Regions from separate parts of the Streptomyces sp. WM6372 genome, predicted to be linked through region 1. Evidence: predicted binding sites of a transcription regulator. Region 1 holds the regulator's gene; each other region holds the start of a gene.

The links. Region 1 encodes HrcA, which represses chaperone genes, less so after heat shock. Its sites were predicted from a motif close to TTNGCACTCNGNNNNNCNGAGTGCNAA; they were not measured.
Region 2: groL (chaperonin GroEL) is a predicted target of HrcA. The motif match lies at 2,450-2,476, and genes of this name have one in related genera.
Region 3: groES (co-chaperone GroES) is a predicted target of HrcA. The motif match lies at 1,623-1,649, and genes of this name have one in related genera.

Annotation. Positions count from the first base shown of each region.
Region 1 is NZ_LGDB01000070.1:114,344-118,619, reverse strand. It holds gene ADK52_RS07915 (nitronate monooxygenase) at 1-397, opposite strand, end outside; gene dnaJ (molecular chaperone DnaJ) at 545-1,684, opposite strand; gene hrcA (heat-inducible transcriptional repressor HrcA) at 1,685-2,701, opposite strand; gene ADK52_RS07900 (MBL fold metallo-hydrolase) at 2,856-3,581, shown strand; gene ADK52_RS07895 (DUF3097 domain-containing protein) at 3,610-4,276, shown strand, end outside.
Region 2 is NZ_LGDB01000180.1:147,986-152,261, forward strand. It holds gene ADK52_RS16810 (Uma2 family endonuclease) at 85-582, shown strand; gene groL (chaperonin GroEL) at 668-2,290, opposite strand; gene ADK52_RS16820 (cold-shock protein) at 2,691-2,894, opposite strand; gene ADK52_RS16825 (MoaD/ThiS family protein) at 3,278-3,556, opposite strand; gene thrC (threonine synthase) at 3,592-4,276, opposite strand, start outside.
Region 3 is NZ_LGDB01000002.1:114,080-118,355, reverse strand. It holds gene groL (chaperonin GroEL) at 1-1,059, opposite strand, end outside; gene groES (co-chaperone GroES) at 1,169-1,477, opposite strand; gene ADK52_RS01830 (response regulator transcription factor) at 1,734-2,426, shown strand; gene ADK52_RS01825 (sensor histidine kinase) at 2,419-3,894, shown strand; gene ADK52_RS01820 (LCP family protein) at 3,952-4,276, shown strand, end outside.

The sequences.
Region 1 (4,276 bases):
CGAAGGTGAACGAGACCACGGGGACCGGGTCTTCGAGGAGGATCGCGAGCTTGGCGTCATAGCCGTCGTCGCTGGTGCCGATGATGTCCTCGTCGGCCAGGGACAGCTCGTACCAGCTGGCCTCGCCGGCCAGCTGCCCGCGGTACGCCTCCACGGCGGCCTGGTCCACGTACCCGGTCTGCGGCATGAAGAGGTTCACGCCGAACGGGCGCCGGGTGAGCGCGCGCAGCTGCTTGATCTCCTGGTACATGCCGTCGGCGGTCTTGTAGCCGCCGGCGAGGAAGCCCAGGGCGCCCGCCTCGCACACGGCGGCGGCGAGCGGCGGACAGGAGGCGCCGCCCGCCATGGGAGCCTGCACGATCGGGTGGGGGGAGAGACCGTACGGTGCGGAGGACATGCCCTGCATCGTGCCATGTCCCGCTCACCGGGCCGAATCACGGCATTCGCCTGGCATAGTCCGCTTCCCCGGGGCCGTCCGGATCGATGCGGCGAGCCCGGTCCGGGGCGTCCCCGGACCGGGCTCGTACGTCTGCAGGCGGGCCGGTCAGCGGCCGTTGAAGGCGTCCTTCAGGCGGCTGAACAGTCCCTGCTGACCCGGCGCGAACTGGCCCATGGGCCGCTCCTCGCCGCGCAGCTTGGCGAGCTGGCGCAGCAGCTCCTCCTGCTGGGCGTCCAGCTTGCCGGGGGTGGTGACCTCGACGTGGACGATCAGGTCGCCGCGGCCGCCGCCGCGCAGGTGCGTGACGCCGCGCCCGTGCAGCGGGATCGACTGGCCGGAGCCGGTGCCCGGGCGGATGTCGATCTCCTCCATGCCGTCCAGGGTCTCCAGCGGGCACTTGGTGCCCAGGGCCGCGGCCGTCATGGGGATGGTCACCGTGCAGTGCAGGTCGTCCCCGCGCCGCTGGAAGGTCGGGTGCGACAGCTCGTGGATCTCCACGTACAGGTCGCCGGCGGGGCCGCCGCCGGGGCCGACCTCGCCCTCGCCCGCGAGCTGGATCCGGGTGCCGTTCTCGACGCCGGCCGGGATCTTGACCGTGAGGCTGCGGCGGGAGCGGACCCGTCCGTCGCCCGCGCACTCGGGGCACGGGGTCGGGACCACGGTGCCGAAGCCCTGGCACTGCGGGCAGGGGCGCGAGGTCATGACCTGGCCCAGGAAGGACCGGGTGACCTGCGAGACCTCACCGCGGCCACGGCACATGTCACACGTCTGCGCCGAGGTGCCGGGGGCGGCACCCTCGCCGGAGCAGGTGGTGCAGACGACGGCCGTGTCGACCTGGATGTCCTTGGTGGTGCCGAAGGCGGCCTCGTCCAGCTCCAGGTCGAGGCGGATCATGGCGTCCTGGCCGCGGCGGGTCCGCGAGCGCGGGCCGCGCTGCGAGGCCTGGCCGAAGAAGGCGTCCATGATGTCGGAGAAGTTGCCGAAGCCGCCCGCACCGAAGCCGCCCGCGCCGCCACCGCCCCCCGAGGAGGACAGCGGGTCGCCGCCGAGGTCGTAGACCTGCTTCTTCTGCGGGTCCGAGAGCACCTCGTACGCCGCGTTGATCTCCTTGAAGCGCTCCTGCGTCTTCGGGTCCGGATTCACATCCGGGTGGAGTTCGCGCGCGAGGCGGCGGAAGGCCTTCTTGATCTCGTCCTGCGATGCGTCGCGGCGCACGCCGAGAACGGCGTAGTAGTCCGTGGCCACTTACGACTCCGCCAGGATCTGTCCGACGTAACGTGCCACTGCGCGTACCGCTCCCATCGTTCCGGGGTAGTCCATGCGGGTCGGTCCGACCACGCCGAGTTTGGCGACAGTCTCGCCGCCCGAACCGTAGCCGACCGAGACGACGGACGTGGAGTTCAGTCCCTCGTAGGCATTCTCATGCCCGATCCGTACGGCCATTCCCGACTCGTTGGCCTCGCCCAGCAGCTTGAGGAGCACGACCTGCTCCTCAAGCGCTTCGAGCACCGGCCTGATCGTCAGGGGAAAATCGTGTCCGAAGCGCGTGAGATTGGCGGTTCCGCCGATCATCAACCGCTCTTCGGCCTCCTCGACCAGCGTCTCCAGCAGGGTGGAGAGCACGGTCGACACCGTGCCGCGGTCCTCCGGGTCGAAGGACTCCGGCAGGTCCTGCACCAGCTGCGGCACGTCGGTGAACCGGCGGCCGACGACCCGGCTGTTGAGCCGCGCCCGCAGATCGGCGAGCGAGGTCTCGCCGAACGGCGTCTGGCAGTCGACGAGCCGCTGCTCGACCCGGCCCGTGTCGGTGATCAGCACGAGCATGAGCCGGGCCGGAGCCAGCGACAGCAGCTCGACGTGCCGGACCGTGGACCGGGTCAGGCTCGGGTACTGGACGACGGCGACCTGCCGGGTCAGCTGCGCGAGCAGCCGCACGGTGCGGCCGACGACGTCGTCGAGGTCGACGGCGCCGTCGAGGAAGTTCTGGATGGCCCGGCGCTCGGGCGTCGACAGCGGTTTGACCCCCGCCAGCCTGTCGACGAAGAGCCGGTAGCCCTTGTCCGTGGGGATCCGGCCGGCGCTGGTGTGGGGCTGGGCGATGTAGCCCTCGTCCTCCAGCACGGCCATGTCGTTGCGCACGGTGGCGGGCGAGACGCCGAGCCGGTGCCGCTCGGTGAGCGCCTTGGAGCCGACCGGCTCCTCCGTCCCGACGTAGTCCTGGACGATGGCGCGCAGCACCTCGAGTCTGCGTTCGCTGAGCATCGCGCACACCTCCAGCTGGTCGTCGTCGCTCGTCACGGTCGGTTTCACGGCTTCGTTGGCACTCCGGGCGTTCGAGTGCCAGAGATCCCCCGGCCAGTGTACGGCCGGGTAGTCAGGCCCTGGCAAGGGCGGCCCGCCAGGGTAGCGTCGCGGCATGGACGTGCGTTGGGAAGAGGCGGGCTGGGAGCGGCTGACCGGACGGACCGGACGGCGACGGCTCCCGGTGTGGGACTGCACCGTGGGACTGGTGGTGGGGGACGAGTCGGTGCTCCTGATCGATCCGGGTTCGTGCGTGCGCGAGGGCGCGCAGCTGCGGGCCGAGGCGGAGCGGCTGACGGGGCGGCGCGTGACGCATATCGCATTCACGCACGGACATTTCGATCACGTACTGGGCGTGGCGGCTTTCGCCGGGGCCGAGGTGTACGGGGCGGTCGGGCTGGACGCGGAGCTGTCGACCGGCCGGGAGGAGCTGCGCGTCAGTGCGGTCCTCCAGGGGCTGGCGGAGGCCGAGGCCACCGAGGCGGTGGACCTGCTGGTGGTGCCGAAGCACTCCGTGTCGGGCGAATGGACGCTGGAGCTGGGCGGGGTGCAGGTGCTGCTGGCCAACGTCGGACCCGGGCACACCCGGTACGACCTGGCGGTGTGCGTGCCGGGCGAGCGCGAGACGGTGTTCTGCGGGGACCTCGTCGAGGAGTCGGGCGAACCGCAGGCGGGCAGCGACGCGGTGCCGGCGCAGTGGCCGGCGGCGCTGGACCGGCTGCTGTCGCTGGGCGGGGACGACGCGCTGTACGTGCCGGGTCACGGAGCGGTGGTCTCCGCGGGCTTCGTCCGTGAGCAACGCGACACACTGGCACGGCGGTTCGGCGTGTCGGGCCCGTGAGCCCGCGCTCTCTCCTACGCTCGGCCGGATGCGCGAGTACTCCCCCGACCTGACCCCGCAGTGGAAGCGCCCCAAGCCGGTGCCCGAGGTGCCGGCGGACACCGACCTGGTGGTCGAGGTGGCGGGTACGGACTTCTGCGGCGCGGTGGTGGCCTGCGAGGCGGGCACGGTGACCCTGGAGGACCGCTTCGGCAAGCGGCGGGTGTTCCCGCTGGAGCCGCGGGGGTTCCTGCTGGAGGGCGCCGTGGTGACCCTGACCCGGCCCTCAAGGGCCCCTGCGGCGCCCCTGCGCACGGCGTCGGGCTCGGTGGCGGTCCCGGGGGCGCGCGCCCGCGTGGCGCGCGCCGGGCGCATCTACGTGGAGGGCCGGCACGACGCCGAGCTCGTGGAGCGGGTCTGGGGCGACGACCTGCGGATCGAGGGCGTGGTGGTGGAGTACCTGGAGGGCATCGACGACCTCCCCGCGGTGGTCGCGGACTTCGCCCCGACGGCCGACGCCCGCCTGGGCGTCCTGGTGGACCACCTGGTCCCGGGCTCGAAGGAGTCCCGCATCGCGGCCTCGGTGACCTCGTCGGACGTCCTGATCGTCGGCCACCCGTACGTGGACGTCTGGCAGGCGGTGAAGCCGTCCGTGCTGGGCATCACGGCGTGGCCGGTGGTCCCGCCGGGCCAGGACTGGAAGACGGGCGTCTGCA
Region 2 (4,276 bases), on a different contig from region 1:
GTGACGATCATGATCGAACGGGCCACACCGATAGAGCAGGCGGCACCGCCGACATTCGAGACGCTCCTGCGCACGGTTGCGGAGATGGACACGCCAGACGGCTATAAGGCCGAGCTCATCCGGGGGAAGATCATCGTGTCGCCGTTCTCCAAGCTGCGCTACTCCCGTCGCATGCGTCTTTTGCGCGAGCAGCTCCAGGCCCACGTCCCCGAGGGGCAATTCGCGGACACCTCGCTCTTCCTCTTCCGGTTCGAGGCAGCTGAGCGCGGCTACGGACCAGACCTGTACGTCGCGGACGAGGCGGCCTTCGAGCAGGAGGGGCTGCACGCGGACGGCGCGGCGCTGTCGCTGGTCGGGGAGTTCACGTCCGTCTCCACCAGGGACGCGGACTGGAACGAAAAGCTCGACGTGTACGGCCGGCTCGTGCCCGTCTACCTCGTCGTCGACATGCAGGACTCGGAGATCACCTGCTTCTGGGACCCCTCGCCGCACGGGTACCGCTCTCGTACGACGGTGTCCTTCGGGAAGCCCCTGCAGATCCCCTCGCCCTTCGACTTCTCCCTCGACACCAGCGGCTTCTAGGAGCCCCGAGAACGCCCGAGGGCGGCACCCCCCGTGTGGGGAGTGCCGCCCTCGGTCGAAGAACAGCCGATCAGCCAGGGGCCGATCAGAAGTCCATGTCACCGCCCGGCATGCCGCCGCCGGCCGGGGCGCCGGCCTTCTCGGGCTTGTCGGCGATGACGGCCTCGGTGGTGAGGAAGAGGGCCGCGATCGACGCCGCGTTCTGCAGCGCGGAGCGGGTGACCTTCGCCGGGTCGATGATGCCCTCGGCGATCATGTCCACGTACTCGCCGGTCGCGGCGTTCAGGCCCCAGCCGACGGTCAGGTTGCGGACCTTCTCCACGACGACGCCACCCTCGAGACCACCGTTGACGGCGATCTGCTTGAGCGGGGCCTCCAGGGCGAGCTTCACGGCGTTGGCGCCGGTCGCCTCGTCACCCGTCAGGTCGAGCTTCTCGAAGACCGCGGAGGCCTGGAGCAGGGCCACGCCACCACCGGCGACGATGCCCTCCTCGACGGCCGCCTTCGCGTTGCGAACGGCGTCCTCGATGCGGTGCTTGCGCTCCTTGAGCTCCACCTCGGTCGCGGCGCCGGCCTTGATGACGGCCACGCCGCCGGCCAGCTTCGCGAGGCGCTCCTGGAGCTTCTCGCGGTCGTAGTCCGAGTCGGAGTTCTCGATCTCGGCGCGGATCTGGTTGACGCGACCCTGAACCTGGTCGCTGTCACCGGCACCGTCGACGATCGTGGTCTCGTCCTTGGTGATGACGACCTTGCGGGCGCGGCCGAGCAGGTCCAGGCCCGCGTTCTCGAGCTTGAGGCCGACCTCCTCGGAGATGACCGTGCCGCCCGTGAGGATGGCGATGTCGCCGAGCATGGCCTTGCGACGGTCACCGAAGCCCGGGGCCTTGACGGCGACGGAGCGGAAGGTGCCGCGGATCTTGTTGACGACCAGGGTCGACAGGGCCTCGCCCTCGACGTCCTCGGCGATGATCAGCAGCGGCTTGCCGGACTGCATGACCTTCTCGAGGAGCGGCAGCAGGTCCTTGACCGAGCCGATCTTCGAGTTGACGATCAGGATGTACGGGTCGTCGAGCGACGCCTCCATACGCTCCATGTCGGTGGCGAAGTACGCCGAGATGTAGCCCTTGTCGAAGCGCATGCCCTCGGTGAGCTCAAGCTCCAGACCGAAGGTCTGGGACTCCTCGACGGTGATGACGCCTTCCTTGCCGACCTTGTCCATGGCCTCGGCGATGAGCTCGCCGATCTGGGTGTCGGCGGCGGAGATGGAGGCCGTGGAAGCGATCTGCTCCTTGGTCTCGACATCCTTCGCCTGCTCCAGCAGGGCGCCGGAGACGGCCTCGACGGCCTTCTCGATGCCGCGCTTGAGGGCCATCGGGTTGGCGCCGGCGGCCACGTTGCGCAGGCCCTCGCGGACGAGCGCCTGGGCGAGCACGGTGGCGGTGGTCGTACCGTCGCCCGCGACGTCGTCCGTCTTCTTGGCGACTTCCTTGACCAGCTCGGCGCCGATCTTCTCGTACGGGTCCTCGAGCTCGATCTCCTTGGCGATGGAGACACCATCGTTGGTGATCGTGGGGGCGCCCCACTTCTTCTCAAGGACGACGTTGCGACCCTTGGGGCCAAGGGTGACCTTGACGGCGTCGGCGAGCTGGTTCATCCCGCGCTCGAGACCGCGCCGGGCCTCCTCGTCGAACGCAATGATCTTGGCCATCTGAAGTGGTCCTCCAGGACTGGGGTTCCCCCTGCGCCGTCGGCACGAGGGGAGGGTTGGATTGCTCCGGACCGCGCCCGCGCCCGCGACGGACGGCCTGCGTGCCCGGCGGTTCCTTCCCGCCGGACCCTGCGGGCCTCACCGACCCGGTCCTGTGTAGTAGCACTCTCACCAGGAGAGTGCTAACGCCAATGATTAGCACTCGACCCCCGAGAGTGCAAGCGGCTTCGAAGAAGCCTCGCTGAGGGGTGGCGGTCGGGCGACGGGGGGAGCAAGCGGCTTCGGGCAACGACAGGCCCGGCCGGCCCGGGCGGAGCCCGGACATGCGTCGAGGGTCCACATCCCTCCTCCAGGATGTGGACCCTCGTGCGTAATGCGTCGCTGGTCGATCGCGCCGGGGCTAGACGGCGAGCTTGACCATGTCCGCCTGCGGACCCTTCTGGCCCTGCGAGATCTCGAACTCGACCCGCTGACCCTCTTCAAGGGTGCGGTACCCGTCCATCTGGATGGCGCTGTAGTGGACGAACACATCCGCACCACCGTCGACCGCGATGAAGCCGTAGCCCTTCTCCGCGTTGAACCACTTGACGGTGCCCTGAGCCATGCCTAACTCCCCTATTACTGGCCCTTGCGCAGGACCGCACTTCGCGGTCCCGGGTCAGAACTTGCGCCGGAACGCCTCGACCGGGGCTGAATGTATCTGCACCGCTGCTGTCTGCAACAGGTCAATCCGACGAGAAATCTGGACACGGGGATACATTGAAATAGAGTGAAAAGTTGGCATATTCCCGGGCAACTCGGACCCGGCATATCTCGCCAAAGCCCCATACCGCACTCGCACATTGACTCAATGTCAACCATCACGCGACCCGCTCATATGCGGCGGGCAAGAACAGCGGAGGGGACTTCCCCAACTCTACCGCGCCCAACCAAGCAGAATTACCCCCTCCGCTTTTACCGGAGGGGGTAATTCTGGGCTTTCGCGTGTCAGCAGCCGCCGGCGACGGCGGGAATGATCGAGACGCCCGCGCCGTCCGGCGTCACCGCGTCCAGACCGCCCTCGAAGCGCACGTCGTCGTCGTTGACGTAGACGTTCACGAAGCGGCGCAGCTTGCCCTGGTCGTCCAGGACGCGGGCGGCGATGCCCGGGTGGCTCGCCTCCAGGGAGGCGATGACCTCGGAGAGGGTCGCGCCCTCGGCGGGGACCTCGGCCTGACCGCCGGTGTAGGTGCGCAGGATGGTGGGGATGCGGACGTTGACGCTCATGGCGCTACTGCCTTTCCGGGGGCGGAGGGTAGGGGTCAGGCCAGGCCGGCGGCGCGGAACGCGTCCAGGCTCGGGCGGATGGTGGCGGTCTGCCCGCTGTCCGCGGCCACCGCCTCCAGGGTCTTGAGGCCGTCACCGGTGTTGAGGACCACCGTGGTCAGCGCCGGGTCGAGCTGCCCGTTCTCGATGAGCTTCTTGGTCACGCCGACGGTCACGCCGCCCGCGGTCTCGGCGAAGATGCCCTCGGTCTGCGCGAGGATCTTGATCGCCTCGACGACCTGCTCGTCGGTGACGTCCTCGACGTAGCCGCCCGTACGGCGGGCGATGTCCAGGACGTACGGGCCGTCGGCCGGGTTGCCGATGGCGAGCGACTTGGCGATGGTGTTCGGCTTCTGCGGGCGGACCACGTCGTGGCCGGCCTTGAAGGCGGTGGAGACCGGGGAGCAGCCCTCGGCCTGGGCACCGAAGATCTTGTACGGCTTGTCCTCGACGAGCCCGAGCTTGATCAGCTCCTGCAGGCCCTTGTCGATCTTCGTCAGCTGCGAGCCGGAGGCGATCGGGATCACGATCTGGTCGGGCAGCTGCCAGCCGAGCTGCTCGCAGATCTCGTAGGCCAGCGTCTTGGAGCCCTCGCCGTAGTACGGACGCAGGTTGACGTTGACGAAGCCCCAGCCCTCGCCGAGCGGGTCGCCGATGAGCTCGGAGCAGAAGCGGTTGACG
Region 3 (4,276 bases), on a different contig from region 1:
GATCTCGGCCTTGATCTGGTTGACGCGGCCGAGGACCTCGTCGTGGCTGCCGCCACCGTCGACGATGGTCGTGTCGTCCTTGGAGATGGTCACGCGGCGCGCGGAACCGAGGACGTCCAGACCGGCCTGGTCGAGCTTGAGGCCGACCTCTTCGGCGATGACGGTGGCACCGGTGAGGGTGGCCATGTCCTGGAGCATCGCCTTGCGGCGGTCACCGAAGCCGGGGGCCTTGACGGCGACCGCGTTGAAGGTGCCGCGGATCTTGTTGACGACGAGGGTGGAGAGCGCCTCGCCCTCGACGTCCTCGGCGATGATCAGCAGCGGCTTCGAGGCGCCGGCCTGGATGACCTTCTCGAGCAGCGGCAGGAGGTCCTGGATGGAGGAGATCTTGCCCTGGTTGATCAGGATGTACGGGTCGTCGAGGACGGCCTCCATACGCTCCTGGTCGCTCACCATGTACGGCGAGAGGTAGCCCTTGTCGAAGGCCATGCCCTCGGTGAACTCCAGCTCCAGGCCGAAGGCGTTGGACTCCTCGACGGTGATGACACCGTCCTTGCCGACCTTGTCCATCGCCTCGGCGATGAGCTCGCCGACCTGCTGGTCCTGCGCGGAGAGCGCGGCCACGGCGGCGATGTCGGACTTGTCCTCGATCGGGCGGGCGGTCGCGAGGAGCTCCTCGGACACGGCCTTGACCGCGGCGTCGATGCCCTTCTTCAGGGCGGCCGGGGAGGCGCCGGCGGCGACGTTGCGCAGGCCCTCGCGGACCAGCGCCTGGGCCAGCACGGTGGCGGTGGTGGTGCCGTCACCCGCGATGTCGTTGGTCTTGGTCGCCACCTCCTTCACGAGCTGCGCGCCCAGGTTCTCGTACGGGTCGTCCAGCTCGACCTCGCGGGCGATGGTGACACCGTCGTTGGTGATGGTGGGGGCGCCGAACTTCTTGTCGATGACGACGTTGCGGCCCTTGGGGCCGATCGTCACCTTCACCGTGTCGGCCAGCTTGTTGACGCCGCGCTCGAGGGCGCGACGGGCGTCCTCGTCGAACTTCAGGATCTTCGCCATGGGAGCGGTTCAGCCCTCTCGAAAACTCGGGTTTAACGAACTGCGCCCCTTGCCGCCCGGCAATCAGCGGGGTGACCAGGGGCGCAGCTCAAAGCAATGCTTCGGTGAATTACTTCTCGATGATCGCGAGCACGTCGCGAGCCGAGAGGACGAGGTACTCCTCGCCGCTGTACTTCACTTCGGTGCCGCCGTACTTGCTGTACAGCACGATGTCGCCGACGCTGACGTCCAGCGGGAGACGCTGGCCGTCCTCGAAGCGGCCCGGGCCCACGGCGAGGACGACGCCCTCCTGGGGCTTCTCCTTCGCGGTGTCCGGGATGACCAGGCCGGAAGCCGTGGTCTGCTCGGCGTCGAGCGGCTGGACCACGATGCGGTCCTCGAGCGGCTTGATGGCAACCTTGGAGCTGGTGGTCGTCACGATCCGACCTCCCCCTTCGGAGATCTCACGGGGCTAACTGTCTGGGTGGCGACCAGGTGGATCCGTCGTCGCGGGTGCCGGACCTGCCCGTCGCCGTATTGGCACTCACCGGGGGCGAGTGCCAGGTGCGAGACTATTCCGGCGATTAGCACTCGGTCAAGCGGAGTGCCAACACGCTCCCCTGGATGATCCGGATCGGGGGTGCCCCGGGGCCGGGGCCGGGCTCCCCAGGTGGGCGGTATGTGACGCTTGGGGCGTGCGCATCCTCGTGGTCGAAGACGAAGAAGGCCTCGCCGACTCGCTGCGGCGCGGCCTCTGCGCCGACGGGCACTGGGTCGACCTCGCCCACGACGGCCACAGCGGGCTGGACCTCGCCCGCACCGGCTCGTACGACGCCGTCCTGCTCGACCTGATGCTGCCCGGCCTCAGCGGCTACGAGATCTGCGCCCGCCTGCGGGCGGACGGCGACCCCACGCCCGTCCTCATGCTGACCGCCAAGGACGGCGAGTACGACGAGGCCGAGGGCCTCGACTGCGGCGCCGACGACTACCTCACCAAGCCCTTCTCGTTCGTGGTCCTGGCCGCCCGGCTCCGCGCCCTCGCCCGCCGGGCGGCCGGAGCCACCGGGGCCGCCGACCCCCACCGCACCCTCCAGGCCGGCGACCTCGTCCTGGAACCCGCCGGCCGCCGCTGCCGCCGCGGTACGCACGACATCGAGCTCACCGCCCGCGAGCTCGGCGTGCTCGCCTGCCTGATGGAACAGCCCGGCCGGGCCGTCGCCAAGCAGGACATCCTCGACCAGGTCTGGGACACCCCGCACGCCATCGACCCGAACATCGTCGAGGTGTACGTGTCCTCGCTGCGCAAGAAGATCGACGCCCCCTTCGGCCGCCGCTCGATCCTCACCGTGCACGGCACCGGCTACCGCATGGCCCCCGACGGTGGCTAGAAGGAGCCGGGGGCCGCTCCGGCGGCGGGCGGCGCTGGCCGCCGCGCTCGCCATGGCGGCCGTACTGGGCGCCGGCGGGCTGTGGCTCTACACCCTGCTGCGGGCCAACCTCCTCGACAACACCACCGGCCGCACCGAGCTCGCCGCCCGCAAGGCCGCCGCCCGGTTCGACGGCCACGCCTGGCCCGGCGGCCCCGCGCCCGGCGGGCGGCTGCCCGCGCCGGAGGGCGGGGTGGACCTGGTCCTCGTACGGGACGCGCGGGGGCGGATCGTCGCCTCCACCGGGGACCTCGGGGACGATCCCGGCCTCGGCGGCCTCCGCCCGCCCGGGCCCGGTGCAGCGGGTGCAACCGGTGCACCCGGCGTGTCCGGCGCATCCGGTGCATCCGGTGCATCCGGTGCATCCGGCGAGGACTCCCGCTCCGCCGTGCTCCCGCCCGCGCGCCCCGGCGCGGAGCGGCGCGTGGTGGTCGCGGTGGACGCGCCGGGCGGGCACGAGGTGTACGCCGTCACCGTGCTCGGCGACGTGGACGACGCGACCCGCGCCATCGCCCTCGGCCTGCTGGCCGGCTCGCCCCCGCTGATCGGCTTCGCGGCGGCCCTCGCCTGGTGGGTGACGGGGCAGGCGCTGCGCCCGGTCACCGCGATCCGGACCGGGCTCGCGGCGGTCACCGCCAGCGAGCTGGACCGCCGCGTCCCGGATCCCGGCGGGGCGGACGAGATCGCCCGGCTGGCCCGGACCGTCAACGACACGCTCGACCGGCTGGAGCGGTCCGACGCCCGGCAGCGGCAGTTCACCGCGGACGCCTCGCACGAGCTGCGCAATCCGCTGGCCGCGGTCCGAGCCCGGCTGGAGGTGGCGCTGGCCCAGGCCCGCCCCGACCGGGAGTCGGTCGCGGGCGCACTGGCCGACACCGAGCGGCTCCAGCGCATCGCGGCGGACCTGCTGCTGCTCGCCCGCCTCGACGGCGGCCCCGTGCCGCGGCCCCGGACCGAGCCGGTGGACCTGGCGCTGCTGGCCGCGGAGGACCTGGCCCGGCGGCCGGCCCCCCGGGTTCCGCTCCGGCTGGACGCGCAGGCTCCCGTACCGGCGGCCGGGGACCCGGCGCGGCTGGAGCGGGCGCTGGCCAACCTGGTGGACAACGCGCTGCGGCACGCCCGTACGGGGGTCGTCGTACGGGCGGCCACCGAACCGGCGGACCCCGGCGGGAGCGGCTGGGCGGTGCTGGAGGTCGAGGACGACGGTCCCGGCATCCCGGCGGAGGACCGCGACCGGGTCTTCGAACGGTTCGTCCGCCTGGACGCCGACCGCGGCCGCGCGGGCGGCGGTACGGGCCTCGGCCTGGCCATCGTCCGCGAGATCGCCCGCGCGCACGGCGGCGAGGCCCGCGCGCTGCCGTCGGGGGGGGGCGGCGGCGCCCGCCTCGTCCTGCGCGTGCCGGCCGGCGGAACGGACCCGGAGTCCTGAACCTCCCTTCAGGAGTCTCAGGACTCCTTCAGCACCCCTCCCCCACCATCGACTGGCATGAGCGCGCACCGGAGGAAGACCAGCCATCCCGCCCGCCGGCCCCGCCACCCCCGGCCCCGCCGGTTCCGCATCGCCCGCACCCTGCTCGTCGCCGTCTGCGCGCTGGCCGTGATGGCCGCCGCCGGGGCCTGGTACGCGTACCGGGACCTCGCCGGCAGCATCGGCAGCTCCAAGGCCCTGGAGGGCGCCGAGAAGTCGAAGTACGGCGACACCAACATCCTGCTGATGGGCCTGGACAGCCGCCGCGACCAGAACGGCGAGGAACTGCCGGAGGAGGTCCTCGACAAACTGCACGCCGGCAGCTCCGACATCGGCGGCTACA